3 regions of the Polaromonas sp. P1_H6 genome follow, and region 3 is predicted to be linked to each of the others. Evidence: predicted binding sites of a transcription regulator. Region 3 holds the regulator's gene; each other region holds the start of a gene.

The links. Region 3 encodes LexA, which represses DNA repair genes until DNA is damaged. Its sites were predicted from a motif close to ACTGTATNNNNATACAGT; they were not measured.
Region 1: recA (recombinase RecA) is a predicted target of LexA. The motif match lies at 6,620-6,637, and genes of this name have one in related genera.
Region 2: imuA (translesion DNA synthesis-associated protein ImuA) is a predicted target of LexA. The motif match lies at 4,973-4,990, and genes of this name have one in related genera.

Annotation. Positions count from the first base shown of each region.
Region 1 covers NZ_JBFUCN010000011.1:15,345-25,056, reverse strand. The annotation lists gene AC1D1F_RS11935 (EamA family transporter) at 1-330, shown strand, start outside; gene AC1D1F_RS11930 (FkbM family methyltransferase) at 350-1,108, shown strand; gene AC1D1F_RS11925 (GcvT family protein) at 1,108-3,627, shown strand; gene AC1D1F_RS11920 (sensor histidine kinase) at 3,637-5,037, opposite strand; gene AC1D1F_RS11915 (response regulator) at 5,243-5,917, opposite strand; gene AC1D1F_RS11910 (MarR family winged helix-turn-helix transcriptional regulator) at 6,024-6,446, opposite strand; gene recA (recombinase RecA) at 6,708-7,850, shown strand; gene recX (recombination regulator RecX) at 7,942-8,433, shown strand; gene argC (N-acetyl-gamma-glutamyl-phosphate reductase) at 8,442-9,353, opposite strand; gene sucC (ADP-forming succinate--CoA ligase subunit beta) at 9,644-9,712, shown strand, end outside.
Region 2 covers NZ_JBFUCN010000016.1:6,802-16,513, forward strand. The annotation lists gene AC1D1F_RS15555 (LysR family transcriptional regulator) at 1-157, opposite strand, end outside; gene AC1D1F_RS15560 (NAD-dependent epimerase/dehydratase family protein) at 252-1,286, shown strand; gene AC1D1F_RS15565 (DUF2277 domain-containing protein) at 1,361-1,636, opposite strand; gene AC1D1F_RS15570 (VOC family protein) at 1,663-2,079, opposite strand; gene AC1D1F_RS15575 (VOC family protein) at 2,119-2,472, opposite strand; gene AC1D1F_RS15580 (disulfide bond formation protein B) at 2,673-3,179, shown strand; gene AC1D1F_RS15585 (hypothetical protein) at 3,262-3,519, opposite strand; gene AC1D1F_RS15590 (SDR family oxidoreductase) at 3,676-4,425, opposite strand; gene AC1D1F_RS15595 (hypothetical protein) at 4,617-4,910, opposite strand; gene imuA (translesion DNA synthesis-associated protein ImuA) at 5,017-5,841, shown strand; gene AC1D1F_RS15605 (Y-family DNA polymerase) at 5,801-7,252, shown strand; gene AC1D1F_RS15610 (error-prone DNA polymerase) at 7,263-9,712, shown strand, end outside.
Region 3 covers NZ_JBFUCN010000005.1:15,637-25,348, forward strand. The annotation lists gene AC1D1F_RS06180 (M14 family zinc carboxypeptidase) at 1-962, opposite strand, end outside; gene AC1D1F_RS06185 (asparaginase) at 1,035-1,982, opposite strand; gene lexA (transcriptional repressor LexA) at 2,117-2,821, shown strand; gene AC1D1F_RS06195 (hypothetical protein) at 2,954-3,325, shown strand; gene AC1D1F_RS06200 (D-2-hydroxyacid dehydrogenase family protein) at 3,511-4,518, shown strand; gene AC1D1F_RS06205 (type IV pilus assembly protein FimV) at 4,560-6,629, opposite strand; gene AC1D1F_RS06210 (3-hydroxyacyl-CoA dehydrogenase) at 6,666-8,186, shown strand; gene AC1D1F_RS06215 (oxepin-CoA hydrolase, alternative type) at 8,337-9,116, shown strand; gene AC1D1F_RS06220 (Crp/Fnr family transcriptional regulator) at 9,266-9,712, shown strand, end outside.

The DNA.
Region 1 (9,712 bases), on a different contig from region 3:
GCCTTGCAGTACGTCGCCACCCTCTTCCTGTTCGACGGATGGCCTTTCGGCCTGTTGATGATGGCGCGGCGCGGGCGCGCCATGGCCGCTTATGCGCGCCACCGCTGGCCGGTGGCCACCGGCGGCGCGCTGGCTTCGCTGGGGTCCTACGGCATCGCGCTGTGGGCCATGACGCGCGCGCCGGTGGCCACGGTGGCGGCGCTGCGTGAAACCTCGGTGCTGTTCGCCGTTCTACTCGGCGCGATATTCCTGAAAGAAGCATTCACCGTGCGGCGCGCCATCGGCACGGCCGCTATCGTTGCGGGTGTGATGGCGCTGCGCCTGGCATGACCACCTCTATACTGACACCATGCCTTTCGTCTCTTACACGCGCAACTTCGAGGACGTGATACTCAATCGCGTATTCGACTCGGTTGCGCAGGGCTTCTATGTCGATGTGGGCGCCTACCACCCGGCCGCCGACAGCAACACCTACGCAATGTATTTGCGCGGCTGGCGCGGCGTGGCCATTGAACCAGCGCCCGGCATGGCGAGCCTGTGGGCCGAGTTGCGCCCCGACGACCTCTTGGTCCAGGCCGCAGCCGGCGCGGAAAGCGGCCACACCACATTTTTCACGTTCGGCGACGCCCAGCAGTATTCGACGACGACGCCCCAGACCGCCGAGCTGCATCGTTCGGGGGGTGCGCAGGTCATGACGACGATGGTCCCCCTGGTTTCGCTGAACGACGTGCTCGCCAGGCACCGCCCCAGCGGCGACATTCACTGCCTCAGCATCGACGTGGAAGGCGGCGAGCGGGCCGTACTGGAAGGCCTCGACCTGCGGCGATACCGGCCCTGGGTCATCATGCTCGAGAGCGTCGAGCCGGGAAAGCCGGTGCCCAACCACGCGGCCTGGGAGCCGCTGCTGCTCGCCCATGACTATGAGTTCGTCTATTTCGACGAGGTGAACCGCTTCTATGTTGCGAGAGAGCAATTGCACCTGAAGCGGTTCTTTGCGTGCGGCCCCTGCGTCTGGGACGACTTCATCCACATCGACCTGGTCACGGCGCGCAGCGAGTTGGCGCAGGTGCGTGCCGAGCTGGAACAATTGCGGCTGCGCAGGCCCTGATGCTTCCCCCGCACGCACAGGTCGTGATTGTCGGCGGCGGCATCGCCGGCTGTTCGGTGGCCTACCACCTGGCCAAAATGGGCAAGACCGACGTGCTGCTGCTCGAGCAGGGAAAGCTCACCAGCGGCACCACCTGGCATGCGGCCGGGTTGGTCGGCCAGATGCGGCCCAACCGCAACATGACGCAGATGAGCAAGTACGGCATCGAGCTGTATGCATCTCTTGAAGTCGAAACAGGCCTGGCCACAGGCTGGAAGCAATGCGGCAGCGTCAACGTGGCACGCACGCCCGAGCGCATGAAGGTGCTCAGGAAGCAGGTCGCCATGGCCAACAGCTTCGGCGTCGAATGCCATGAGATTTCGCCGCAGGAAGCCGGCGACAAATACCCCATCATGCGCACCGATGATTTGCAGGGCGCGATCTGGCTGCCGGGTGATGGCAAGGCCAACCCGGCCGATCTGTGCATGTCGCTGGCCAAGGGCGCGCGTAATCGCGGCGTGAAGATCGTTGAAGGCATAGAGGTCACCGGCGTCATCATTGAAAACGGCAAGGCGGTGGGCGTGAAAACCGCGCAGGGCGAGGTGCGCTGCGAAGTCATCGTCAACTGCGGCGGCCAGTGGGCGCGCCAGTTCGGCAAGCTCGCGGGCGTGAACGTGCCGCTGTATTCGGCCGAGCATTTCTACATCGTCACCGGCAAGATTCCGGGCGTGCATCCCATGCTGCCGGTGATGCGCGACCCGGACGGCTACATCTACTACAAGGAAGAGGTCGGCGGACTGGTGATGGGCGGCTTCGAGCCGCAGGCCAAGCCCTGGAAGATGGACCCGATTCCGTCCACCTTCCAGTTCGAACTGCTGGACGAGGACTGGGACCAGTTCGAACCGCTGATGACAGCCGCGCTGCACCGCACACCCTGCCTGGAAACGGCCGAGGTCAAGATGCTGCTCAACGGCCCGGAAAGTTTTACGCCGGACGGCAATTTCATCCTGGGCGAAGCGCCCGAGCTGCGCAACTTTTTTGTCTGCGCCGGCTTCAACTCGGCCGGCATCGCCAACAGCGGCGGCGCGGGCCGGCTCATGGCCGAATGGATTGTGGGCGGCGAGCCCAGCACCGATTTGTGGGACGTGGACATACGCCGCTTCGGCAGCTTCACCGGCAACCGCAAGGCGCTGGCCGAGCGCACCGGTGAAACCCTGGGCCTGCACTATGCGATGCGCTGGCCGCGGCAAGAACTGGAAACGGCGCGGCCGCTGCGTACCTCGCCGCTGTACGACATCCTGGCCGCCAAAGGGGCGGAGTTCGGCAGCAAGAATGGGTGGGAGAGGGCGAGTTATTTCAAGCCCAGCATGGATATTTCTCCCTCCCCCTCTGGGGGAGGGCAGGGGTGGGGGCCCGCCGCGTCCGCTGCGGCCCCCATCCCAACCTTCCCCCAGAGGGGGAAGGAGCAATTCCATCCAAGACCAGAGTACACGCTCGATAAACCCGGCTGGCTTCCCTGGATGCTCGAAGAGCAGAAGGCCACACGCGAAGCCGTGGCCCTCTACGACCAGACTTCCTTCTCGAAATACCTGCTGCAGGGCCGCGATGCGCTGGCGGTGCTGCAGCGCCTGTGCGCCAACGAGATGGACGTGCCGATCGGCAAGATGGTCTACACCGCCTTGCTCAACGAACGCGGCGGTTTTGAGAGTGACCTCACGGTGATGCGCCAAGCCGCCGATTGCTTTATGGTCATCACTGGTTCCGCACAGACCGTGCGCGACTTCGACTGGATCACGCGGCACATCGGTGAAGCGGAGCATGCGGTGCTGACCGACGTATCGGCGATGTATTCGGTGCTGTCGGTGATGGGGCCGAAGGCGCGCGAGTTGATGGCGCTTGTCAGCCCCGACGACCTGTCGCCCGAGGCCCTGAAGTTCTCATGGACAAAAGAGATCGACGTCGGCTTTGCGCGCGTGCGCGCGGCCCGCATGAGCTATGTGGGCGGGCCGGGCTTTGAGCTTTACGTGCCGATCGAGATGGCGCGCCACGTCTACCTGGCGCTCATGGAGGCCGGACAGGCGCTGGGCATTCGCGACGCGGGCTACTACGCGCTGGACGCCCTGCGCATAGAACAGGGCCGGCGCGCCTGGGGGGCGGAACTCGGCCCGGACGAAACGCCGTGGGAAGCCGGACTGGCTTTCAGCGTCAAGCTCGACAAGCCCGCCGATTTCATCGGCAAGGCCGCGCTGCTTCGCACACAGGGACTGCCGCTGCGTAAAAAGCTTGTCACGCTGGTGTTTGACACGGCTGATGCTTTTGCCTGGGGCGGCGAGGCCATCGTGCTGGGCGGCCAGTCAGTGGGCGAAATTTCGTCGGTCGGCTGGAGCCCGCTGGCTGGGGCCTGCGTGGCGCTGGGCTATGTGCGCGGCGATAGCGCGAACCAGGCGCATGCCGGAACGCCGGCGCAGATCGAACTGTGGGGCGAGCGCGTCACCGTCAAGCTGTACGACCGCTGGCCGCGAGCCACCAAAGCAGGCTGAGCGCGTCCCTTATCCGCCTTCAGGCAAATCCATGCCGACGAAACGCACGGTGACGCGCGTGCCCGGCGTTTGCGGGTGCCCTGGCAAGGCGGCATCTTCGATCGAAATCGTCGCACCGTGCTGCTTGGCGATTTCCAGGACGATGGCCAGGCCCAGGCCGGAGCCGTCGACATTGGTGCCCAGTGCGCGGTAAAAAGGCTGGAACACCAGTTCGCGCTCTGACTCCAGGATGCCGGGCCCCGAGTCTTCCACCAGCAGCACCAGCACGCCGCTGAAGCGGTCGGTCATCAGCCGCAGCGTGACCTGGCCTTTTTCGGGCGTGTAGTTGATGGCGTTGTCGAGCAGGTTGCGCACCAACTCCTTGAGCAGGGTGGCGTTGCCTTCGAGCTGCGTCGCCTGCTCGCCCGCGTCGGGGCCGTCGTAGCCGAGGTCGATCTGCTTTTCGAGCGCGCGCGGCACCGAGTCGGCCATGACTTCCGAGACGATGTGCACCAGGTCGATGTGCTGCTTGGCGAGGCTGCGGCCGGTGGTTTCGGCGCGTGCCAGGGCCAGCAACTGGTTGACGGTGTGCGTGGCGCGAATGCTGGCGCGGCCTATGTGCTTGAGCGATTTCTTGAGCTCGTCGGCGTCGGTTTCGCGCTGCGCCAGGTCGGCCTGCATGCGCAGGCCCGCCAGCGGCGTCTTGAGTTGGTGGGCGGCATCGGCCAGGAAGCGCTTTTGTGTGGTCAGCGAGACCTTGAGCCGGCTCAGCAGGTCGTTGATGGAGGACACCAGCGGCGCAACCTCCTCAGGCACCGCGGTTTCGTCGAGCGGGCTCATGTCGTCGGATTTGCGCGCGCGTATGCGCTTTTCGAGCTGGGCCAGCGGCTTGATGCCGCGCACCAGCGCCAGCCACACCAGCAGCACGGCCAGCGGCAGCGTGACGAACTGCGGCACCATGGTGCCCTTGACGATTTCGGTGGCCAGGGTCTTGCGCTTTTCCAGCGTCTCGGCCACCTGCACCAGCACCGGCAGCGAACTGGCTGGCGCGCCCTTCACATCGACCTTGAGCCAGGTATAGGCCACGCGCACGTCCTCGCCCTGGATCACGTCCTCGCGCAGCCGCACCTCGCCGTTGGTGGGCTTGTCTTCGTCGGGCGGCGCGGGCAGGTCGTGCTCGCCGCTCAGGTGTTCGCCCTGCGTGCCCACCACTTGGTAGTAGACAAGGTCGGTGTCGTCGGCGCGCAGGATTTCGCGCGCGGGCGCCGTCAGGGTGAACTGCACCTGGTTGTTCTTGACCACCACCAGCTTGGCCAGCGCCTGCACGTTGTATTCGAGCGCGCGGTCAAAGGGCTTGCCCGCGATGTTCTGCGCAACCAGCCAGGTCAGCGCCAGGCTGATGGGCCACAGCAGCAGCAGCGGCGTGAGCATCCAGTCGAGGATCTCGCCGAAGAGGCTGCGGCGTTCGCGCTGGAAGAGTCTAAGGGCCACGGATCAAAAAGCGTGGGAGCAGTTCACTTACCGCGCATTTTCTTCACGCCAGCAGGGGCCGCGGAACCGGCTTTGCCGGGCCGCAGGCGCAACGCCCCCTCGGGGGGCAGCGAACCACACGAAGTGGGGAGCGTGGGGGCCACATTCAACCCGGGATCTTTTCAAGGCAGTAGCCCAGGCCGCGAACCGTTGCGATTCGCACCGGCCCTTTTTCAATTTTTTTGCGCAAGCGGTGGATATAGACCTCGATCGCGTTGTTGCTGACTTCCTCGCCCCATTCGCAGAGGCGCTCCACCAGCTGGTCCTTGCTGACCAGCCGTCCGGCACGCTGCAGCAGCACTTCGAGCAGGCCGAGTTCGCGGGCCGACAGCTCCAGCATCTGGCCGTCTATGGTGGCAACGCGGCCGGCCTGGTCGTAGACCAGCGGGCCGTGCTTGATGGTGCTGCTGGCGCCGCCCATGCCGCGGCGTATCAGCGCGCGCACGCGGGCTTCGAGTTCCTGCAGCGAAAACGGCTTGGCCATGTAGTCGTCGGCGCCGTAGTCCAGGCCCTTGACGCGCTCTTCGACGCTGTCGGCGGCCGTCAGGATCAGCACCGGCATGGCCGAGCCGCGGGCGCGCAGTCGCTTGAGCACCTCCAGGCCGTGCATGCGCGGCAGGCCCAGGTCGAGGATCAGCAGGTCGAATTCGGTGTTGGTCAGCAGCGCGGCGTCGGCCTCTGTGCCGCTGGCCACGTGGTCGGCCGCCGCACCGGAGGCGCGCAAAGTGCGCAGCAGGCCATCGGCCAGCACCTGGTCGTCTTCGGCAATCAGAATACGCATGGTTGTCTCCAGGATTGGTCCGCAATACGAAGTCTGCGGGCTAGTGTTTTACTTCTTCAGCAAATTTTAGGCTTTTGTCGCCCCAGGTTTGCTGACGTTGCCAGGGTCAAGCGCCAGCATAAGCTTCAAGTCCCAGCGCCACCACGGTCGCCACATCATGCCCCACAGCCTGGCGGAATTCGTCTTCGGCTCGGCGTACCGCCTGGTGGAAAGCCTCCAGCCAGAGCAGGCCCGATTCGGTGAACACCACGCGGCGGGCGCGTTTGTCGTGCGGGTCGGGCTGGCGCGTGACCAGGCCCCAGGCTTCGCACTGGTCGACCAGGTCGCCCATGGCTTGCTTGCTCATGCCGGCGCTTTGCGCCAGGTCGGTCAGGCGCGAGCCGCCCACCGCGAGGTGGCGTGTGATGTGGATGTGCGCGGCGCCGACCTGGTCGCGCGCGGCCAGGTTGGAAAGCGCCAGCGGCACCTCCACGCTGCTGGCCATCAGCGAGAGCACGCGCTCGTCGAAGCGGCGCAGCGCATGGCCCATGAGCCGCCCCAGGTGGGTCTGCCGCCAGCCGGCATCGGTCGCGCCGAAGGGGCTGGAAAGCGAGGGCGAGAGTGTCGTGGATGTCGTGTCCGCCATGAAAACCATGGTATCTCAATTGATCAGGCAAACTGACTAAAAATAGGGTTTACTTATTTCTATCGCGCCCATAAAGTACTGGTCATGTATCCAGCGCTGTGATTAAAAGCAGAGGCTGGAATCCAGGCAACAAGTTTTACATCATTGATTTTCAAGGAGTTTTTCATGGAACTGACCAGCAAACTGAATCCCGCCCAAAACCCCGTGCAAACCGCCGCCCTGAATACCGAAAAGGCCAAGGCCCTGCAGGCCGCGCTGGCCCAGATCGAAAAGCAGTTCGGCAAAGGCACCATCATGAAGCTGGGCGACGGCGAAGTGATCGAGGACATCCAGGTCGTTTCCACCGGCTCGCTGGGCCTGGACATCGCCCTGGGCGTGGGCGGCCTGCCGCGCGGCCGTGTCGTCGAAATCTACGGCCCGGAATCCTCGGGCAAGACCACGCTGACCCTGCAGGTCATCGCCGAAATGCAAAAACTGGGCGGCACCTGCGCCTTTGTCGATGCCGAGCACGCGCTGGACATCCAGTACGCGCAAAAACTGGGCGTCAACCTGCAGGAACTGCTGATCTCCCAGCCCGACACCGGCGAACAAGCGCTTGAAATCGTCGATTCGCTGACCCGCTCCGGCGCGGTGGACCTGATCGTGGTCGACTCGGTGGCGGCGCTCACGCCCAAGGCCGAACTCGAAGGCGAAATGGGCGACTCGCTACCCGGCTTGCAGGCCCGCCTGATGAGCCAGGCGCTGCGCAAGCTCACCGCCACCATCAAGAAGGCCAACTGCATGGTCATCTTCATCAACCAGATCCGCATGAAGATCGGCGTGATGTTCGGCTCGCCCGAAACCACCACCGGCGGCAATGCGCTGAAGTTTTACGCCTCGGTGCGCCTGGACATCCGCCGCATCGGCTCCATCAAGAAGGGCGAAGAGGTCATCGGCAACGAAACCCGGGTCAAGGTGGTCAAGAACAAGGTGGCCTCGCCGTTCAAGACGGCGGAGTTCGACATCCTCTACGGCGAGGGCATCAGCCGCCTGGGCGAGGTACTGGACCTGGGTGTGGCCGGCCACATCGTCGAGAAAGCCGGCGCCTGGTACGCCTTCAACGGCGAAAAAATCGGCCAGGGCCGCGACAACTCGCGTGAATTCCTCAAGGAAAACCCGGAACTCGCGATCGAGATCGAGAACAAGGTGCGCGAATCGCTGGGCATCCCGCTGGTACAGGTTGCCGGCGGCGTGGACGCCCCGGCTGAAAAGCCCGCCAAGGCTGAAAAAGCCGAGAAGGCCGAAAAACCCGCCAAAGCGGCCGCCTGATTTTTATGCCAAATAAGGCTCTAGCCCAGTTGGAGCAGGCGCTAATAGCTATCAACAAGCTAGCGCGCGTGTTGGGCTCGGCCTGTTAGCCATGGAAAATCCGGTAGATCACAAGCCAGCCAAACCCGCCCGTCGTGCGGGTTTTGGCCTTTCTTTGAAGGGCCGCGCGCTGCGTTACCTGGCCGCGCGTGAGCATTCGCGCGCCGAGCTGGAGCGCAAGCTGGCGCCGCATGAGGAAACCCCCGGCCAGCTGGCCAAGGTGCTCGACGATCTCGAAGCCAAGGACTTCATCAGTGAGGCGCGGGTGGTTGAGTCGGTGATTAACCGGCGTGCCGGGCGGTTTGGCGCGGCGCGCATCAAGCATGAGTTGTTGACCAAAGGCCTCAGCGCTGAGCGGGTGGCCGGCGCGGTTGCCAGCCTCAAAGGCAGCGAACTGGAACGCGCGCGGGACATCTGGCGCAAGAAGTTTGAGGGTCCAGCACCCGACGCTGCGGCGCGGGCAAAGCAGATGCGGTTTCTGGCCGCTCGGGGCTTTGGCGGCGACGTGATCCGCCGCGTGGTGTCCCAAGCTGATGAGGACTGAAGCCAGGCTTACAGCCCGAGCATCAATTTCAGGTTCTGAACTGCGGCGCCCGAAGCGCCCTTGCCCAGGTTGTCCAGCCGTGCCACCAGCACCGCATGGCGGTGCTCTTCGTTGGCGAACACGCGCAACTCCATCTTGTTGCTGTCGTTGAGCGCCAGCGCGTCCAGTTTTCCCGATTCAGGTGCGGCTTCCACCGTCACCCATTCGCTGCCGGCGTAGTGTTTGGCCAGCATGTCCTGCAACTGCACGCCGGTCGGCTTGCCGGGCAGCAAGTCCAGGTGCAGCGGCAGCTGCACCAGCATGCCTTGCTTGAAGTTGCCGACCGAGGGGATGAACACCGGGCGGCGTGACAGGCCGGTGTACTTCATGATTTCGGGCAGGTGCTTGTGCTTCAGGCTCAGGCCGTAGAGTTCAAACAGGGGCGCGGTGCCGGCCTCGTAGTCCTCGATCATCTGCCGCCCGCCGCCGGAGTAACCACTCACGGCGGGAAGGCTCAAAGGGAAGTCGGCCGGTATCGCGCCGGCGTCGACCAGCGGACGGATCAGTGCGATCGCGCCGGTGGCGTAGCAGCCGGGGTTACCGACGCGGTCGGCGGCCGCCACGGCGGCGCGTTGCGTCTGCGTCAGTTCGGGAAAGCCGTAGACCCAGCCGGGCACGGTGCGGTGGGCGGTGGAGGCATCGATGACTTTAGGTTTCTTGCCGGTGAGGCTGTCAATCATGGCCACCGACTCGCGGGCCGCGTCGTCGTGCAGGCAGAGGATCACCATGTCCACCTGCGCCATCAGCGCGCGCTTGGCCGCGGCATCCTTGCGCAACTCGGGCGCGATGCTGACCAGCTCGATTTGCGGCATGGCTTGCAGCCGCTCGCGGATTTGCAGGCCCGTGGTGCCGGCTTCTCCGTCAATAAAAACTTTGGGCATGGGGACTTCCAGGTGCTGACAACAGAAATGGAATACGCAAATAAGGCAAACAAAGCAAATACAAGGTCGCGGGGCCGTCAAAAACACCTCAAAAAGCCCATTTCGGCGCCATTTCGGGGTGTAAGCCCGGCACAAGAATTGTGCGTCGCACCATGATACAGTTCTGCGTTGCTGCCTGCAGTGACCGCCGACGTGGTTTTTTGGGCCGGTGTGGCCTGTTTCCGACACCCCACAGCCCTGCCCCAAATCCCAGTTGCACCCCCTCTTTTACTGAATTCTGAAGGTTTTTCATGAAAATTCACGAGTACCAGGGCAAGGAAATCTTGCGCAATTTTGGTGTGCCTGTGCCGCGCGGCATT
Region 2 (9,712 bases), on a different contig from region 3:
TGAACAGCGCCAGGCCGAGCGACTTTTCGAGTGAGGCGACATGGCGTCCGACCGTAGGCTGTGCCACCCCCAAAGACCGTGCCGCACCTGAGAGCGAACCCTCGCGCAGCACCCCTAAAAACGAACGGTAAAGCTCCCAGCCAGCATCTTCTTCCATGCAAAAATGTATAGCCGATGCCCTACTTTAGTCAATTCCATTTTGATGCCCCGGGGCCCAGAATTTCCCCATAGCAACTTTTTTGGGGAATGGCATGAGCAGCAAACAAGACAAATCAAGCACCGCACTGGTGCTGGGCGCAACCGGTGGCATCGGCGGTGAAGTTGCACGGCAACTGGAGGCGGCAGGCTGGCAGGTTCGCGCGCTTCGCCGTGGCGAGCCGCGGCCGGGCGAGCAACGCGGCGGCATCACCTGGCTGCGTGGCGATGCGATGAATCCCGGTGATGTCATGGCTGCAGCACAAGGCTGCGGCGTGATAGTCCACGCAGTCAATCCGCCCGGCTACCGTCGCTGGGGTGAGCTGGTACTGCCCATGCTGGACAACACGATTGCGGCCGCCCGGGCGCAGGGCGCGACCGTCGTGCTGCCTGGCACGGTCTACAACTACGGGCCAGACGCATTTCCCAGCCTCCGGGAGAATTCACCGCAACACCCGCAAACTGCCAAAGGTGCGATTCGCGTGCAGCTCGAGCAGCGGCTCAAGGACGCGACCAACGACAGCGGCCAAGGCTGCTGCCGGGTGATCATCGTGCGCGCGGGGGATTTTTTCGGGCCGGGTGCCGGTAACAGCTGGTTCTCGCAAGGCCTGGTTCGGCCGGGCGCACCGGTGCGCAGTGTGAAGCTCCCCGGCAAGCCTGGCGTCGGTCACCAATGGGCCTATTTGCCGGATGTGGCGCGTACCATGGTCGCCTTGCTGGCACGGCGTGACGTTCTGCCTGCATTTGCAACGTTCCATATGAACGGCCAGTGGGACGCCGACGGCCGCCAGCTGGCTGAGGCGATCTGCCGTGTCGTCGCACGGCGCGGTGGCCCTCGGCCGTCCATCAAATCCTTTCCCTGGTGGGCGGTGTCGCTGGCCGCGCCCTTTGTTGAGACCCTGCGCGAGCTGCGCCGGATGCGCTACCTCTGGAACACGCCGGTACGCATGGACAATGCCTCCCTGGTGGCGGCGCTCGGTGCGGAGCCGCACACGCCGCTAGATATTGCCGTGGAGGAAACACTGCAAGGGCTGGGTTGCCTGGCTGCGAATGGCGGGGATTCCAACCAGGGTAGTGCGCGCCGTGGCTGATGCAAGCCAAGCTCAGCCTTTTGATGTCGTCAAACGCTTTCGGTTGGGCGAGGTCGACTTGGGGGGCGCTCCGGCTACTGGCTCGTGCCAAACCTTAGTGCCGACCTGGCCCGCGCCCGTTCGGCTTCCACTTCCCGGTTGCGCGGCTCGGCGTTAGTTACCAATGTCCGGATCAGGACCCGCGCCGAGGCCGCCACCTCTTCCACAGCGCGATCGAACGCGGCCTCGTTGGCCTTGGACGGGACGTTGAAGCCGCTGAGCTTGCGGACAAACTGCAGCGAAGCGTCACGGATTTCCAGCTCCGTGGCCGGCGGTTCGAAGTTGAACAGGGTCTTGATGTTGCGGCACATGGCGGGTTCGTTTCCTATTGCTGTTCCTATGGCTGTTCGGCCGGCTTGATCACCACGGATTCAGCCGACGCCACAAAAGGCCCATGGTAAACCGCCTCGATGTTGTTGCCGTCCGGATCCAGCACAAAGGCCGCATAGTAGCCGGGGTGGTATTTGCGTTCGCCCGGCGCGCCGTTGTCGGTGCCGCCGGCGGCAAGGGCCGCTTCGTAAAAGGCTTTGACCTCCGCATGGTCCTTGGCCCGGAAGGCCAGGTGAACATGCGAGGTCGAGCCGTCGGCCTGGTCTATCCACAGCTCGTCGGCCGAGAAATGGTCATCGGCTTCCTGGATCGCGCTTTCCTTGTTCAGTGACTTGAGTACGGCGCGGTAAAAGCGTTTGCTGGCCGCCAGGTCGTGGGCGCGCAGGTGGACATGGTCTATGAGTCGTCCGCGGTGTATTTCCATCATGGGTCCTTCTGGTTTGGCTTGGCTTGGCGGCTGCGTTCAGCGGATCACGCCGGGCATCAGGGCTTCGGCGATCGCGATGTGGTTGCCGTCGGGGTCGGTGATCATCACCGCCCGGACCTTGTCGCTGGAGCTTTTCTGGCTGGTGTCTATGCCCAGCTTTTCCAGGTGTTCGATTTCCGGCTCAAGGTCGTTGACGGCCAGGGTCAGCGAGCCTTCGCCGGCGCGCTCGGGCAGTTCATAGACCTGCAGGCCGCCGCCGCGCTGGAACTGCCATTCGCCGACCTCGGGCATGGGGCGGCTGGCTTTGGCGTCCAGCAGTTTTTCGTACCAGGGCAGGGACGTGGCCAGGTTGCGGACGGCGACGCTGGCAAGGGCGTTTTGCACCATCATGATGGGTCTCCGGGAGTTTGCGGTCCTGAAAATCTACGCCCGCCGGGGCGCCCCTGCTGTAGGACAAGTGCTGGCAAATGATGCTGAAGAGGCGGCGAAGAATTTGCCCCGCATGGATACCGCAAGGGAACTTATCGCCCACCGAACGCCCGAACCCCTGGACCATTCATAATCCACCCAGAAAAAAGAGGGATCCCCTGATGTTTTTGACCTATTTCGACGCCATGCCGCGCCGCCTGCTGGCGCTGGTCGCCGCGGCCTGTGTGGCCATGCTGGCTTTTGGCCTTTACCTGCAGCACGTCGTCGGGCTGGAGCCTTGCCCCATGTGCATCGTGCAGCGTTACGCCCTGGTGCTGGTGGCTGTGGTGGCGGCCGTGACCGCCATCGCTAAAAGCCGCGGCTTTCTGATGGCTGGTTCGGGCCTGATGGTACTGCTGGCCGGTTTCGGCGCATTTGTCGCGGCGCGCCAGAGCTTTCTGCAGTGGTACCCGCCGGAGATCGCCTCTTGCGGCCGCGATTTTTACGGAATGATCGAGACCTTCCCGCTCAAGCGCGCCATTCCCATGATCTTCAAGGGCAGCGGCGACTGCACCAAGATCGACTGGACCTTTCTGGGCGGCTCGATTGCCAACTGGTCCTTTGTCTGCTTTGTGGTGATTGCGCTGGTGGGTCTGCTGCTGGTGGTCCGCCAGGCCCGCAAGCGCTAAGTCCTGCCGCACGTGCCCAGGCCGGGCTTGCGGAAACCCCGAGATTCAGCCAGGGCTTCCCACAAGCCGGGACGTCCCTTGTTCAGACCTCCACGACGCGGATGTTGTCCAGGTTCACGGTCACGTTCAAGGTGTTGTTGCCATCGCGCACCTCGAGCGTCATGGAGAGTTGTAGCGGTTGAGTGGTCTTGATGACCGTCAGGAGCTGGTAGCCTGGAGGGACCGCCAGGAACTGGCCAAACGGAGCGCCGTTGTGGCCCCAGCGCTGCGCCCCCACGGTGACTGCCACCACATTTTCCTGCTCTGTTCCGCCCACGATATTGACACTGATATTGGCCATGATTGCTCCTTCGGTTGTTGGCAAAAAAAGGCCCTCAAGTTGCCAAGAGGGTGACGCCAATTTAGGGCCGCGGGACCGGTAAAGCCATTACAGGGCATTACGTACGCGGTTCCCGGCGTGCGCTACACACCTTCAGGATTCACCGAGATGGGGGAGTCAGGCGATGGTCAGCCCGCCGTCCAGGATGAACTCGCTGCCGACGGCATAGGTCGATTCATCGGAGGCCAGGAACACCACGGCCTTGGCGATCTCCACCGGTGAGCCGAAGCGGTGCAGCGGGATCACGGCCGTCAAGCCGTCCTTCATCTGCTGCAGCGCGTCGGCCGGCAGGCCCAGCTTGCCGTAGATGGGAGTCGTCACGGTGCCCGGGCTGACGGTGTTGAGCCGTATGCCCCGGGCGACCAGTTCGCCGGACAGTGTTTTGGCCAGCGAGACCAAACCGGCCTTGGTCGCCGAGTAGACGCTGGAGGCCGGCATGCCCAGGTGCGCATTCACCGAGCCGTTGAAGATGACGGAGGCCGGGTTCGCAAAAGTGCCCAGCAAGGCCTGCAGCAAAAAGAAGGGCCCTTTGAAGTTGACGGCCATGGAGCGGTCAAACGCCGCCTCGTCCCAGGCTTCAAGCGGCATGAAAACGCCGATGCCCGCGTTGATGAAGGCCACATCGAGCTGCCCGAACGCGTCGCGCACCTGCCGGGCCAGTTTGACCTGCGCCTGAAGATCGCCCGCATCGGTTTTGGAGAAGAGGGCGTCACCGCCGAGCTGCCGGCGTGCCTCGGCCAATGATTCGTCGCTGGAGCCGGTCACCATGACGCGGGCGCCTTCGGCCAGAAACTGCCTGGCCGTTTCAAGGCCTATGCCCGAGGTTCCGCCTGTCACCAGCGCGCGCTTGTTGTGCAGCCTGTTCATCAAAATCTTCCTGGAATGTGAGGTAGCAAGTACCGGTATTCCAAGCGTAGGTCTGGCGGGTGTTCGGCGCTCGCCGGTTCCGGACATGCGTTTGTGGCCCGCTGGCTACCTCAGATCTTCAGCAGCAAAAAATCGAACATATCCGGGTGTGCTGGCGTCAGCCAGACGGTCACGTCCAGCAGTCGGGGCAGTCATCGGATAAAACCGATAAGCCGGAGTCTTTCGATGTCTTCCTGCGACGCCTGGTCTTCCATCTGCGCGTTACTTTGAGCGGGGAGTGGCTTCGCGGCTTCCTCTTGTGGGTTCTGAAGCCGCTTCAACACCGGCAAGGCGGGGGCGGCTTGCGCAAGCTCAGGCATAGCGGGCATTTGCATGGCCTGCAAAATCAATTCGTTCAACAGAGATTTCAGGGTTTGACCGTTTTGTGCCGCGCGGGTTTTAAGCTTCCGCAGCAAAGAATCAGGTAAATCAAGCGTGGTTCGCATCATTGCCTTTTCGCATTGAAGTGTTTTCTGGATGACTGGAATCCGGGCAAGGAAGACAATATACTGTATATAAATACAGTATTTATTTGAATTTTAAGCACCTCCCATGCTTTCGCCAACCCCCGCAGCCCGCGCCTTGCCGGACTTCGCCAACGCCCATGTATGGCGCGCCGGCGAACTCGGCGGCGCGAGCGTGCAAACCGTCGCCACGGGGTATCCGGCACTCGATGCCGTGCTGCCCGGCGGCGGCTGGCCGCAGGGGGCCTTGATCGAACTGCTGCAGCCCCAGGCCGGCGTGCATGAATGGGGCCTGGTGGCGCCGGCCCTGGCGGCCTTGCAGTCCCGGGCCCGCGAACTGGCGGTGCTGGTGGGCGCGCCCTGGCTGCCTTTCGGCCCGGCGCTCGGCGCGCGCGCCCTGGACATGCGGCGCCTGCTGAGCCTCCAGGGCAAGCCCGGAGATGCGCCTTCGTTGCTGTGGGCCACGCGCGAAGCCCTGCAATGCGCCGACGTCCATTGCGTGCTGGCCTGGCTGCCTGATGCGCGCAGCGCGCACTTGCGGCGCCTGCAGATCGCGGCGCATGCGCACCACAAGCTGTTGTTTGTCTTCCGGCTCCTGCGGGCGCAGCACGAATCCTCGCCCGCACCGCTGCGTTTGCGGGTAGAGGGTGTGGCCGGCGAGGCGGGCACGCTGCGGGTCGATGTGTTCAAGCGGCGCGGCCCGCCGCTGGCCGCGCCGCTGCTGCTCGACACCCGGCCGGCCCGGCTTGCCGCGCTGCTGGCGGCCAGCCGCGAAAGGGCGCGGCGCCAGCGCGAGGAAGCCGGTGTTCCGGCGCCCCAGCTGCTGCCTTCGCTGGTGTCGCTTCCCCTCAGTTCACCCCGGAGTCCCATCCATGCGCTGCTGGATCGCATTGCACATCTCGACCACCACTGAGCCGGGCGCCGCAGACAGGCCGGTGCTGGATGCCGCCGCTGTGCAGCGGGCGGCGGCCAGCCTGGCGCTGGACCTGACGCCGCGCGTGGCGCTGGTCGACGAGGCGGTGCTGATGGACGTGACGGGCAGCCTGCGCCTCTTCGGCGGGCTGGCGCGGTTGATGCAACTGCTGGCGCAGCGCCTGGCTGCTTTTTTTGACGAGAACGGTTTGCAAGCCGAAGTCGCAAGAGCGCAGGGCGCGACCTCGCTGATCGCATTGGGCCGCTTGCGGCAGCAGAAGGAGCACGAACAAGGCCGCGCCGCCGCCGTGAAAAAGCGCGTGGCCGACTTGCCCATGCACACGCTGACGGCCGCCCGCCCGCACCTGGGCGTGCTCGAGCGCATAGGCTGCCGCACCTGGGACGACCTGCTGCGCCTGCCGCGCGACGGCGTGGCCCGGCGCTTCGGCGCGGAACTGCTGCAGGCGCTGGACCGCGCCCGCGGCAGTGCGCCCGACGACTATGAATGGCTGGTACTGCCCGAGCACTTCGAGGAAAAACTCGAACTCAATGCGCTGGTCACCCACGCCCCCGCGCTGATGGCCGGCGTGGAGCGGCTGCTGGTGCAGCTGCATGCCTGGCTGCTGGGCCGCCAAAGCGGGCTCTGCGCCCTCAAAATCACCTGGCACCTGGACAAGCGCCGCGACGTGCCGCCCACCGGCGAGCTGGAAATCCGCACGGCCCAGCCCGCGCAAGACCTGCGCCATGTGGCGCGCCTTATCTCCGAACACCTGGCCCAGCAAAAATTGCCGGCGCCGGTGCACAGCCTGAGCTTGCAATCGCTGGCCACCGAATTGCTGGCTGACTCGGCCGCCGCCACCGGCAGCCTGCTGATGGAGGCGCGCAAGCAGGGCGACAGCGCGGTGGAACTGGTTGAACGCCTGAGCGCCCGCCTGGGCGATGCACGGGTGCAGGCCTGGCAGCCTTGCGCGGACCACCGGCCCGAACTGATGCAGCGCTGGGTGCCGGCCCGGGGCGTGATGGCATCGATCAGCGCACAGCTGAATCCTGCGCGGCCCGGCCGCAAGCGCTCCAAGGCGAGCCCGCCCCCGGACACCAAAACCGAAGCCCTGTACCCGGCCTGGCTGCTGCCCGAGCCGATCAAGCTGGCCACCGCCGGCAACAACCCGGTCTACCAGGGCCGGCTGCGCCGCCTGGCCGGGCCGCAGCGGCTGGAAGCCGCCGAATGGCTGCTGGCCGACAGCGAGGCCGCGCGTGGCGCCGGCCTCAGCGAAAAGCCGTGGGCCTTGCGCGACTACTTCATCTACCGCAGCGAGCAGGGCGGCCTGCTCTGGGTTTACAGCGAGCGCCTGGGCGCCACGCCCGAAGCCGCGCGGCAGCGCGCCTGGTACCTGCACGGTTTTTTTGCCTGAGGCCGCACGCATGTCCGTCCACGCACTGCCCGATTACGCCGAGCTGCATGCGCTGAGCAATTTCAGCTTCCAGCGCGGCGCCTCGCATGCCGAGGAATTGGCCGAGCGGGCCTCCGAACTGGGCTACCAGGCGCTGGCCGTCACCGACGAATGTTCGGTCGCCGGTGTCGTGAAGGCGCATGAGGCGGCCCGGGCGCACGGGCTCAAGCTGCTGCCGGGGGCGGAATTCCTGGTGCAGGCGGCCTATGCCTTCAGGCTGGTGGTGCTGCCCCGCAACGCGGCGGGCTGGGGCAACCTCTGCGAGTTCATCACCGAGGCGCGCCGCGCCGGCGACGAGATCGAGAAAGGCAGTTACCGTGTCGCACTCGGCGAAACCGATTTTTCGCGCCTGGGCGATTGTGAAATCCTGCTGTCGCCTTTGCCCGATGCCATCGAGGTGGAGGCGCTTGGCGCGCACGCGACCTGGGCTGTAGGACTGTTCGGCCAGGGCGCCTGGCTGGCCGTGGAACTGCAGCAGGGCCTGGATGACGCGCTGCGCCTCGAGCAACTGCAGCAGGTGGCGGCGCGCACCGGCATCCGCCTGGTGGCGGCCGGTAACGTGCTGATGCACAAGCGCTCGCGCAAACCGCTGCACGACGTGATGACGGCCATCAAGCTGGGCCGGCCGGTGCATGAGTGCGGCTTTGCGCTGCAGGCCAATGCCGAGGCGCATCTGCGCCCGCGCATGCGGCTGGCCGGCATTTACCCGGCCGCGCTGCTGCGCGCCACGCTGGAGGTGGCGGCGCGCTGCCGGTTCAACCTTGACGAAATTCGCGACCTGTACCGCTACCCCCGGGACGATATGGTGCCGCCGGCCGAGACGCCGGCGCGCTGGCTCAGGCGGCTGACCTGGCAAGGGGCCCACACACGCTATCCGCGCGGCATCCCCCATAAGATCCGCAGGCAGCTGGGCTTCGAACTGGCGCTGATCGAAGAGCTGGAATACGAGATGTTCTTCATCACCGTGCACGACATCGTGCGCTTCGCGAACGAGAAAAAAATCCTGTGCCAGGGCCGTGGCTCGGCGGCCAATTCGGCGGTGTGCTTCTGCCTGGGCGTCACGGCCATCAACCCGGCGGAAAGCAAGCTGCTGTTCGAGCGTTTCATCAGCCGCGAACGCCGCGAACCGCCCGACATCGACGTGGACTTCGAGCACGAGCGGCGCGAAGAGGTCATCCAGTACATCTACGGCAAATACGGCCACGACCGCGCCGCCATCGCCGCCACCATCATCAGCTACCGCCCGCGCAGCGCGATCCGCGACGTCGGCAAGGCGCTGGCGATGGAGCCCGAGCTGATAGACCAGTTCGCCAAAGAGCATTTCTGGTTCGACGGCAGCGAAGTGCTGGAAGAAAAAATCCGCCAGGCCGGCCTGGCGGGCAGGGAAGGGCCGGTGCTGCAGTGGCTGGACCTGTCGGCGCAGCTGATCGGCTTTCCGCGCCACCTGAGCCAGCATGTGGGCGGTTTTGTGCTCACGCAGGGCAAGCTCACGCGGCTGGTGCCGGTGCAGCCGGCCTCCATGGTGGACCGCCGCATCATCCAGTGGGACAAGGACGACCTCGAGGCCATGGGCCTGCTCAAGGTCGATGTGCTGGCGCTGGGCATGCTGTCGGCCATACGGCGCTGCCTGGCGCTGGTGAACCAGGCGCGCGGCAGCCAGCTGGAGATGCACCAGGTCAAGCCGGACGAGAAAACCTACGACATGATCTGCGAGGCCGACACGGTGGGCGTGTTCCAGATCGAGAGCCGCGCGCAGATGTCCATGCTGCCGCGGTTGCAGCCGCGCAGCTACTACGACCTGGTGGTCGAGGTCGCCATCGTGCGCCCCGGTCCCATCCAGGGCGGCATGGTCCATCCCTACCTGAAGAATCGCGAAGCCCTCAGGCGGGGTGAAAAAATCGTTCCCGAATACCCGGCGCTCAACCCCGCCCTGGAGCGCACGCTGGGCATCCCGATTTTCCAGGAGCAGGTCATGCAGATCGCGATGATCGCGGCCGACTTCACGCCGGGCGAGGCCGACGACCTGCGCCGCTCCATGGCGGCCTGGAAGCGCAAGGGCGGGGTGGAGCGCTTTCACGGCCGGCTGGTGCAGGCCATGGTCAAGAACGGCTACAGCGCTGAATTCGCCGAACGCATCTTCAGCCAGATCCTCGGCTTCGGCGACTACGGTTTTCCCGAAAGCCACGCCGCCAGCTTCGCCAAACTGGTCTATGTGAGCTGCTGGTTCAAATGCCACGAGCCGGCCTGTTTCCTGGCCGCCATGGTCAATTCGCAGCCCATGGGCTTTTACACACCGTCCCAGTTGGTACAGGATGCCATTCGCCATAAAGTGGAAGTGCGCCCCGTCGACGTGATGCACAGCCACTGGGACTGCACGCTGGAGCCGGGCGGTGTGTTGCCCCAGGGTGTCCAGCCGGCGGT
Region 3 (9,712 bases):
CGGACAGGCCAATGCGTCCTGCCGCCCGCCGCTTGCCGGGCCTGCCGCCGCAGCGCCTGGATCTCCGGCGCGTTCGCCACCGTGAACGCCAGCGTCACATCCAGCAGCGCGCGCATGGACTCATAGCGATCCTTGAAGGGCTTGAGCATATGGGTCTCGGGCATGAAGCCTATGGTGTGGTTCAGCGCCGCATAGCCGGTCGAGAACCGCGGCACCTCCAGGAAATCGGCAATCCCCTGGTCCGGGCTCACATGCACGGGATTCACATAGGGACAGGTCGGCCAGCCGCGCGCCTCCATGCCCTGGTAAATCACCGGCAGCATGCGCTCCCGCAGGAACGCGCCCAGGCCGCCGCCCAGCTTGTCGGCCTGGGTGTGGATCAGCGTCATGGTGTAGCTGTAGTCAGCGCCGTTGGAAGTGTGGGTATCAACCATCACGTCCGGGTCCCAGGCCGTGAAGAAGCGGTTGAACAGCTGCGCGTTGAGGCTGTCGCACTTGATGAAGTCGCGGTTCAGGTCGAGGTGCAGGCTGTTGCCGCGAAAGCCGAAGGCCTCCGGCCCGTCCTGGTTGACGCGGCTGGCATCACCACGGTTGCAGCTGCCGTCGACGTTGTAGACCGGGATGAACAGGTAGACCGTGCTGCCCAGCGCGGCCAGGCGCTCGGGCTCCAGGCACAGGTCGCGCACCAGCGCCATGCAGGCATCTACGCCTTCGGGCTCGCCGGGGTGGATGCCGTTGTTGTTGAAAAAGACAGCGCGCCCCGCTTGCCGGATCTGCTCACGGTCAAACACGCCGTCGGCGCTCACGATGCCCGCGTGGAGGGGCACGCCGGCGTCGGAAACGCCAATCTGCGAAAACTGCAGGACGCCGGGGCAGCGCAGCGCCAGCGCTTCGTAAAACCGGATGCAGGCATCCCAGGTCGTGGTCTGGTTCTGGTTGCCGAGTTCGTACGGGGTTTGCATGGAAGGTCGTCCGCGAAAGTTCAAAAGGAATGGGGTGGAACCCGGTGCGCCAGCGCTACCGGGCTCGGGTGATCAGGCCAGCAGTTGCAGGATCAGTTGGACCCTGGCCTTGACCGGGCTCAGGCCTTCTGAATCCGGAATTGCGTCAGCCGGGGTCGGCAGCACCCGTCCGGCGGTACAGCGGCTGGCGCGAATGACCTTGACGCCCGCGGCTTGCGCCTTCAGCAAGGCAGCCTCCAGTTCGTGGTGCAGGCTGCCGTTGCCGGTGCCGGCCACCACCAATCCTTGCACGCCCTGCGCCTGCAAGGCCTGCACGATGGCGCCGCCGGCGCCGGCATGGTTCATGAGGATTTCGACACGGGGCACGGCGGTGCTGGCCAGGCTGGCGATGGTTTGTGCAGCGGCCTGCGCGCGGCCCGCCTGAGCTTGCTGCCAACTGCGCAACTGCCTCAGCCGCCCTTCCTCCACATAGCCGATGGGTCCGGCGTCGCCCGAACTGAAAGGGTCAAGCCGGTAGGTATGCGCCTTCTGGACGTCCGCCGCACCGTGGACGACGCCGGCGCACACCGCGACCACGCCCTGCGCTCCCGCGTGGCGCGCCACGGCCACCGCATCCAGCAAGTTTTGCGGCCCATCAGGAACCAGCGCCGTGGCCGGGCGCATTGCGCAAGTCAGCACCACGGGTTTGGCCGGCGCCAACAGCGCTTGCAGAAAAAAAGCGGTTTCCTCCAGCGTATCGGTGCCGTGGGTGATGACGATGCCCTGGACGTCGGGCTGCGCGAGGTAATGGCTGACGCGCGCGGCCAGCTTGGCCCACACCGCAAAACTCATGTCCTTGCTATCAACCTGCGCCACCTGCTCCGTCAGCACGGTGCCGGCCTGCGCCAGGGCGGGGATGGCGGCCAGCAACTCCTCAACGCCCACCTGGGCGGCGGTGTAACCGATGTTGTCCGACACACTGGCAGCCCGGCCGGCGATCGTGCCGCCGGTGCCCAGAATCACAATATTTTGAGGATGCATGGAAAGTGATCTTGCAATCTTTTAAAAACTGGATGAAAATACAGGTACTGGATATTAAAACAGGTCGACGGCAGGCAAACGGTTTGCAGCCCTCAACTCTGCCTTTAACTCTGAAGAACTATAGGAGTCCCGCCATGAGCATCCTCGCTGATTTCCCGCATTTTCCCTCCGAAGGTCCCAAGCTCACGGCGCGCCAGCAACAAATCCTGGAACTGATCCAGAGCGCCATTGCCCGCACCGGCGCACCCCCAACCCGCGCCGAAATCGCGAATGAACTGGGTTTCAAGTCCGCCAACGCCGCCGAAGAGCACCTGCAGGCGCTGGCCCGCAAAGGCGTCATTGAACTCGTCAGCGGCACCTCACGCGGCATACGCCTGCGCGGCGACACCCTGCGTTCCATCAACGAATCGCGCACCAAACAGTTTTCCCTGCCGTTGCAAAGCCTGGCCCAGCTCGCCCTACCTTTGGTAGGGCGGGTTGCTGCTGGCAGCCCGATTCTCGCGCAGGAACATATCGAGCAAACCTATTATTTTGAAAGCAGCCTGTTCCAGCGCCAGCCCGACTACCTGCTCAAGGTTCGCGGCATGAGCATGCGCGACGTCGGCATCATGGACGGCGACCTGCTGGCCGTCAAACAGGCCAAGGAAGCCAAGAACGGCCAGATCGTCGTGGCCCGTCTCGGCGATGAAGTCACCGTCAAACGCTTTCGCCGCAACAAGAATCTGATCGAGCTTTTGCCCGAAAACCCCGACTTCAACATCATTGTGGTCGAGCCCGGTGAGCCGTTTGAACTCGAAGGCCTGGCCGTCGGTTTGATACGCAACACCATGCTGATGTAAGCCTTCCAATCCGGCCACGCACCAGGTGGCGGGCGTTTGGCTGTATGGCCAACACCCTGGTGCAGCGGCCCTGCCGGCTGTAGCCGGTCCGAAATCCTGCCTGTGTAAACCTCTCTCATACAGGAGTTCATCATGGGAATCGTCAGTTTTTCACATTCACCCCTTCTGTCTCTCCTGCTGGCTCCCGTGCAGGCGCTGGCAGCCTGGTTTGTGCCCGCACAGCACAGCAGGGCCAGCCGTTTTTCCACACCTATGCGTGCCCAGCGCGCGGCCGGCCAGCTGGCATTACCTTTTTCCTCGGGTGTCGCCGTTGCGCCGCGCGAAGCCACCCAAGCCGGCAAGGCAAGGCCCCGCAACCCCACGCCCAGCCGCCTGCGCATCGTGCGCGAATTCGACGCCAATGTCGGCCCGGCTTGCGCCGGCCGCATGGTTATCTCCGGCCGCATGGCCGACGTCTGCGCGGAGCTTGAGCGCATGGCCCAGCGCGAGGCCGCCTTGCAATAGAAAGGCCCTGCCCGCTCTCGCCCGCTCTGAGGGGGCTATTTCCCGGCTGCGTGAAGGTCAATGAGCCCGCCCGGTGCGCCACGGCAGGACTGAAATGCCTCGACAGGTTTCCTTGCGATACAAAATGCAAGCATTCGGGTAGCCCTTCCCGCGAGGAAGAAAAATCTTGCAGGCACAATATCGGCATGAATATTGTGATCCTCGACGACTACCAGGACGCAGTGCGAAAACTGAACTGCGCTGCCAAACTTGAGGCCTACCCCGCCAAGGTCTACACCAACACCGTCAAAGGCATAGGCCAGCTGTCCGTCCGGCTCAAGGATGCCGACGTCATCGTCCTTATCCGGGAACGGACCCAGCTCAACCGGCAGGTCATTGAAAAACTCCCCAAGCTCAAACTGATCGTGCAGACCGGCCGCGTCGGAAGCCACGTCGACGTTGCCGCCTGCACCGAGCGCGGCATCGCGGTGGCAGAAGGCACCGGATCACCCACGGCGCCGGCGGAACTGGCCTGGGCACTGGTCATGGCCGCCATGCGCCGCATTCCCCACTACGTGGCCCACCTCAAGCACGGGGCCTGGCAGCAGGCGGGCCTCAAGTCGGCCTCCATGCCGCCGAATTTCGGCATAGGTTCGGTCCTCAAGGGCAAGACCCTGGGCATCTGGAGCTACGGAAAGATCGGGCAGATCGTGGCCGGCTACGGCCGGGCCTTCGGCATGCGGGTCATCATCTGGGGCCGCGATGCCTCGCGTGAACGGGCCCAGGCCGATGGCTACGAGATCGCCGACAGCAAGGCCGAGTTTTTTGAACAAAGCGATGTGTTGAGCCTGCACCTGCGGCTGAACGACGAAACGCGCGGCATCGTCACACTCGAAGACCTGTCGCGCATGAAAACCACATCCTTGCTGGTCAACACCTCGCGCGCCGAGCTGATAGAACCCGAAGCCCTGATTGCCTCGCTCAACCGCGGCCGCCCAGGCCTGGCGGCGATCGACGTGTTTGAATCCGAGCCCATTCTGCAGGGCCATGCCCTGCTTCGCCTGGAGAACTGCATCTGCACACCGCATATCGGCTACGTGGAGCAAGACAGTTATGAGCTCTACTTCGGCGCGGCCTTCGACAACGTGGTCAATTTCATCAAGGGCACGCCCACCAACATCGTGAACCCCGGCGCCCTGCAAGTACGGCGCTAGGTATACCTTGCCCCCAAGGCGGGGGCCGAAACCGCCGGGAACTAGGCGTTCCGGGCCGGTGCCGCGACCGGGCCATCGAGATCGAACTCGATGAGATTGCCGAAGTCTCCGGCTTCGGCCTCGGCGTCCATCGCTACGATGACCGGCAGCGGTTCAAGCGCGCCGCCCACGTCCTGGCTCAAGTCAATGTCCAGCCCCAGCCTCGGTGAAACCGGGGGCCGCGTCAGGTCGGGCGTCAATGCGATTTCCGTGGAAAGGGCAGCCGCCACAGCGCTGGGAACCACGGCGGCAAGCGGCGGAGGCGGTGCCTGAAACCGGGCTGACAAGGGCAGGATATTGGTCGGGCCAAAACTGGTCGTTTGCGGCAAGGCGGCCGGCACATCCAGGGCGGAAGGCAGAGCAGGCTCGCCGCCCTTCTCTTCCGGCTGTCCAGGGCGGGAAATAAGCTTCTTGGCAATGGAGTGAAGCAGCAGCAGTTCGCGATAAGCCGCAAGGCTGAAAACCTCGTTGCGCGAATCGGGCTTGCGGAAGATGGATTCTTCCAGGACGTCCAGCACCTTGGGCGTCGGCCACAGCGACTCAATGCGCGTGAGGGCCTCCACATAGAACTCCAGGCCGTGCGTGTCTATCGCATAGTCATCGAAGGCCGGCACCTGAGCATTGAACATCCGGTGGAAGTCCTTGCGCAATGCGTCATAGTCGTCCCTGCGTCCCAGGCTGTGGTAGAGGTCGAACAGGTCCAGATAGACCAGCGCGCTCGTCTCCACGTTGTCCATGATGTGCAGGCGCAGGACATCCACCGCCTTGTCGGGATGGCCCAGCGAGAGGAAAAAATCCGCCTGCTGCTGGACATCAAAAAGCTCTTCGGCATTGACGATACGGGGCATGCCGCTCAAGCCGCCCAGGCTGGGCAGGAATTCCGGGCGATCAGCAGATTCAGCCGGCCTGGACGCAGGCAGCTTGCGCGTGCTTTCGAAATGAAGCGCATCCAGGTCGAGGTCCACCACGGGCTTGGGCGGGCGCTCTTCGTGTGCCGGTTCAGTGCCGGGGTGCCCGGACGCCGGCCCTGCATAAACCGCAAAATCGCTCTGTCCATCATTCTTGTCCCACCAGGGACCATGGCTCAAGCGCAGCGCGTGCTGCCGGTTGCGCCTCCATAAAAAGCCGGCTGCCAGCAGCGCGAACAGCAGGACAGCGCCCAGGGCATACACCAGCCAGTTGCTGTAACGCTCCTGGCGCGCCTGCTCCAGCTGGCCCTGCAACTGCGTCACGACCTGTTCGGTTTTGCGGCTTTGCGCCAGCATGGCGGCCACGTCGGACTCCAGGGACTTGAGGCGCTGGCCGTCGCGAACTAGGTCTTGCGGCTGGGCATTCAAAGCCTGCCACAAGGCGGCTGCGGAGGCGCGTTGCTGGGCATCGGTGGAAGGCGGCGTCAGCAGTTCCGGCGATGAACGAAGCACCGGATCGCGTTCGACGGTGAGGTCAATCGGGGCCAGTTGCAGTCGTGCCCGCGATTGACGCACCGGCGCCGGAGGCTTGCCTGCCGCGCGGACCGGCGGTGTGGCCAGTGAAGAGGCCATCCCGGCGCGGGGTTCCGGCTTCGCCCTCGATGTCCCGGAGCGGGATGGCGCTGCCGGGCGAAACTGTACCGAGCTTGCCGCAGCCGCCGCTTGCGGAAGGACCGAAGGCATCGGGGCCATGTTGTCGCCCAGCATCTCGGCCAACAGGACGTACTTGCGCGAATTCTTTTGCTGGCACCCTTCGCGTGCATGGATCGTCACGACCGGCTCATCCAGCGCGGAAGTCGTGCGGATGCGAATCAGGATTTCACCAGCGCCGGCACCCGGCGAGATCGTGGTGCGTATCCTGTCAGGGAAAACCTGGCTGTCGCCGAAAAACACATCAGCGGACACGCAAGCGGAGCCGGAGTTTTCAGCGCCGTCCAGTTGCGCGGACAGGGTGACGTCGAGTGGGTGCCCAACGATGGCCGCGCCGCGCATGCGGCCCAAGGACGCGGCCAGGGTGTTGGCGGCAAGCCCCATCAGCAAAGCGCCAAGCAGGCATTTCAGGAACTTCTCGGCGACTTTCATGGGGTGCGCAAATTTTGCCATGCACCTCTAGCGAATACGCTCAGCCATAATTCGGGCATGAAAGTAAATTTCGCAAATGTGGGAATAGTTGGCACTGGTGCGATGGGGCGCGGCATCGCGCAGATCGCGGCGCAGGCCGGCAGCACCGTCAAGCTGATGGACGCGCAGGCGGGCGCCGCCGAAAAGGCGCGCGAAGCGATTTGTGCCCAATGGGACAAGCTGGTCGAAAAAGGCAGGCTCGACGCGGCCGTGGCCACCGGCCACAAGGACCGGTTGCTGCTCGCCGGCACGCTGCCCGACCTGGCGGGCTGCGACCTCGTCATCGAAGCCATCGTGGAACGCCTGGACGTCAAGCGCGCGCTGTTCGCCGAACTCGAAGCCCTGGTGCCCGCGAGCGCCGTGCTGGCCAGCAATACCTCATCGCTTTCAGTGACGGCCATCGCGGCGGCGCTCAAACATCCCGAGCGCCTGGCCGGTTTTCACTTCTTCAATCCCGTTCCGCTGATGAAAGTGGTGGAAGTGATCGCGGGCCTGAAGACCAGCCCCGCGGTCTGCGAAGGCCTGAGCCAATACGCGCGGCAGATGGGCCACACACCCGTGCAGGCGCAAGATACGCCCGGCTTCATCGTCAACCACGCCGGCCGGGGCTTCGGCACCGAGGCGCTGCGCATCGTCAGCGAAGGCATTGCCGATTTCGCCACCATAGACCGCATCCTGCGCGACCAGGCCGGCTTCAAGCTGGGCCCTTTCGAGCTGATGGACCTGACCGCGCTCGACGTTTCCCATCCCGTGATGGAGTCGATTTACCACCAGTACTATGAAGAAGCCCGCTACCGCCCCAGCGTGATCACGGCGCAGCGCCTGGCCGGCGGCATGCTGGGCCGCAAGACCGGCGAAGGCTTTTACCGCTATGTGGACGGGGCCATGCAGGTGCAGCCCGAGCCCCCTGTCCCCGAGGTTGCCGAACTTCCGCCGGTGTGGGTCTCGCCGCGGGCTTCGCGGCGCTCGGAACTGCTGCAACTGCTCAAGACCCTCGGCGCCAAAATCGAGACCGGCGCCTCTGCCTCGCCGCAGGCCCTCATGCTGGTCGCGCCACTGGGCTTTGACATCACCACGGTGGCCGTGGTGGAGCGCCTGGACCCGGCCCGTACCATCGGCATCGACATGCTGATCGACGACGCGGCCACCAAGCGGCGCGTGCTGGCCACCAATCCGGCCACACGCAGCGACATGCGCGACGCGGCCCATGCCCTCTTCGCCCGCGACGGCAGGGCCGTCAGTGTGATCCGGGACAGCGGCGGCTTCGTCACCCAGCGAGTGGTGGCCGCCATCGTCAACATCGCCAGCGACATCTGCCAGCAGGGCATCTGCAGCCCGAAAGACCTGGAAACCGCCGTGACCCTCGGGCTGGGCTATCCCATGGGCCCGCTGGCCATGGGCGACCGCTACGGCCCCACCAATGTGCTGGAAGTGCTGTTCAACATGCAGACCGTGTACGGCGACCAGCGCTACCGCCCTTCCCCCTGGTTACGGCGCCGCGGTGCGATCGGCTTGAGCCTCCTACACCAGGAAGAATGAAACACCCCCTTCGGATGCTCACTTCGTGTAGCACCTTCCCCCCTCCAGGGGGCGGCGCTTGCGGCCTGGCGAAGCCAGTTCCGCGGCCCCCACTGGCGTGGGAATCCCTCCTCCGGCGACCACACATTCTTTCGTATTGGAACAACTGACATGGCAGGCGCAATCAAAGGTACGAGTGAGGGCCAGACCCTTATCCTGACGATCAGCAACCCGGAGTTCAGGAATGCCCTGGGTCCCGATATTTATGCGGCGGGCATTGAGGCCTTGAACGCCGCCGAGAACAACCCCGACATCCGCAGCGTGGTCATCACCGGCGAGGGTGCCATCTTTTGCGCGGGTGGCAACCTGCAGCGGCTGCAGGCCAACCGCCGTGAAGCACCCGAGGTGCAGGCCCAGAGCATCGAAGGCCTGCACAACTGGATCGACTCGATACGCACCTACCCCAAGCCGGTGATTGCCGCCGTGGAAGGCCCGGCCGCTGGTGCCGGTTTTTCGCTGGTGCTGGCCTGCGATTTTGTGGTGGCGGCGGACAACGCCGTGTTCGTGATGTCCTACAGCACGGTCGCGCTGTCGCCCGACGGCGGCGGCAGCTGGGCCCTGGCGCGCGCCCTGCCGCGCGCGCTGGCCAGCGAACTGCTGATGACCGGCGAACGCATAGGCCCACGCCGCTTGCATGATCTCGGGCTGGTCAACCGCGTCACGGCCCCGGGCGAAGCCCTGGCCCAGGCCCTGCAGCTGGCCGACAGCCTCAATGCGCGCGCGCCGAACGCGCTGGCCAGCATCAAGGAACTGATCAACGACGCAGCCGGCAATACGCTGAACCAGCAGTTGGCCCGAGAGCAAGACCACTTCGTGCGCAACCTGCACGACGCCAACGCCGGTGAAGGCATAGACGCCTTCCTGAACAAGCGCACGCCGCACTACCGCTAGCCGGTCCTTGCGCGGGGGGCCCTGTCGCGGCCCTCCCTCGCCATTTCCCGGCCCCTCCGGCCGGGCGACACCCATGCGACAGCCCGCTGGCGCGGGGCGGGTCCCTCAAGCGACAATGGACGTCTTGTTAGTCACTCAAAAGACAGACCATGGACGATCCCATTCTTACGATAGAGGAACGAGAGGCCATTAATAACGGCCGCTGGTTTTCATCCCTGTCCCCATCCCTGAGGCACGACATACTTCGATGCGCCTACGTCAAACGCTACAAAGACGGCGAACTCATCAGCGCCCGCGGCGACGCGCCGGAAGAATGGATATCCTGCGCGCGCGGCGCCATCCGGGTGAGCTCGACCTCGATTTCGGGCAAGCAGGTCACCCTGACCTATGTGGAGCCCGGCATCTGGGTCGGCGACGTGGCGATCTTCGACGGGGAGCGGCGCACCCACGACTCCTATGCCCATGGCGAAACCACGCTGCTGTGCGTCTCGCGCGCCGACCTGCGCAAAATCCTGAGCCAGCATGTCGAGCTCTACGAAGCCCTGCTGCGCCTGCATGCGCGGCGCATACGGCAGCTCTTCGGCCTGGTGGAAGAC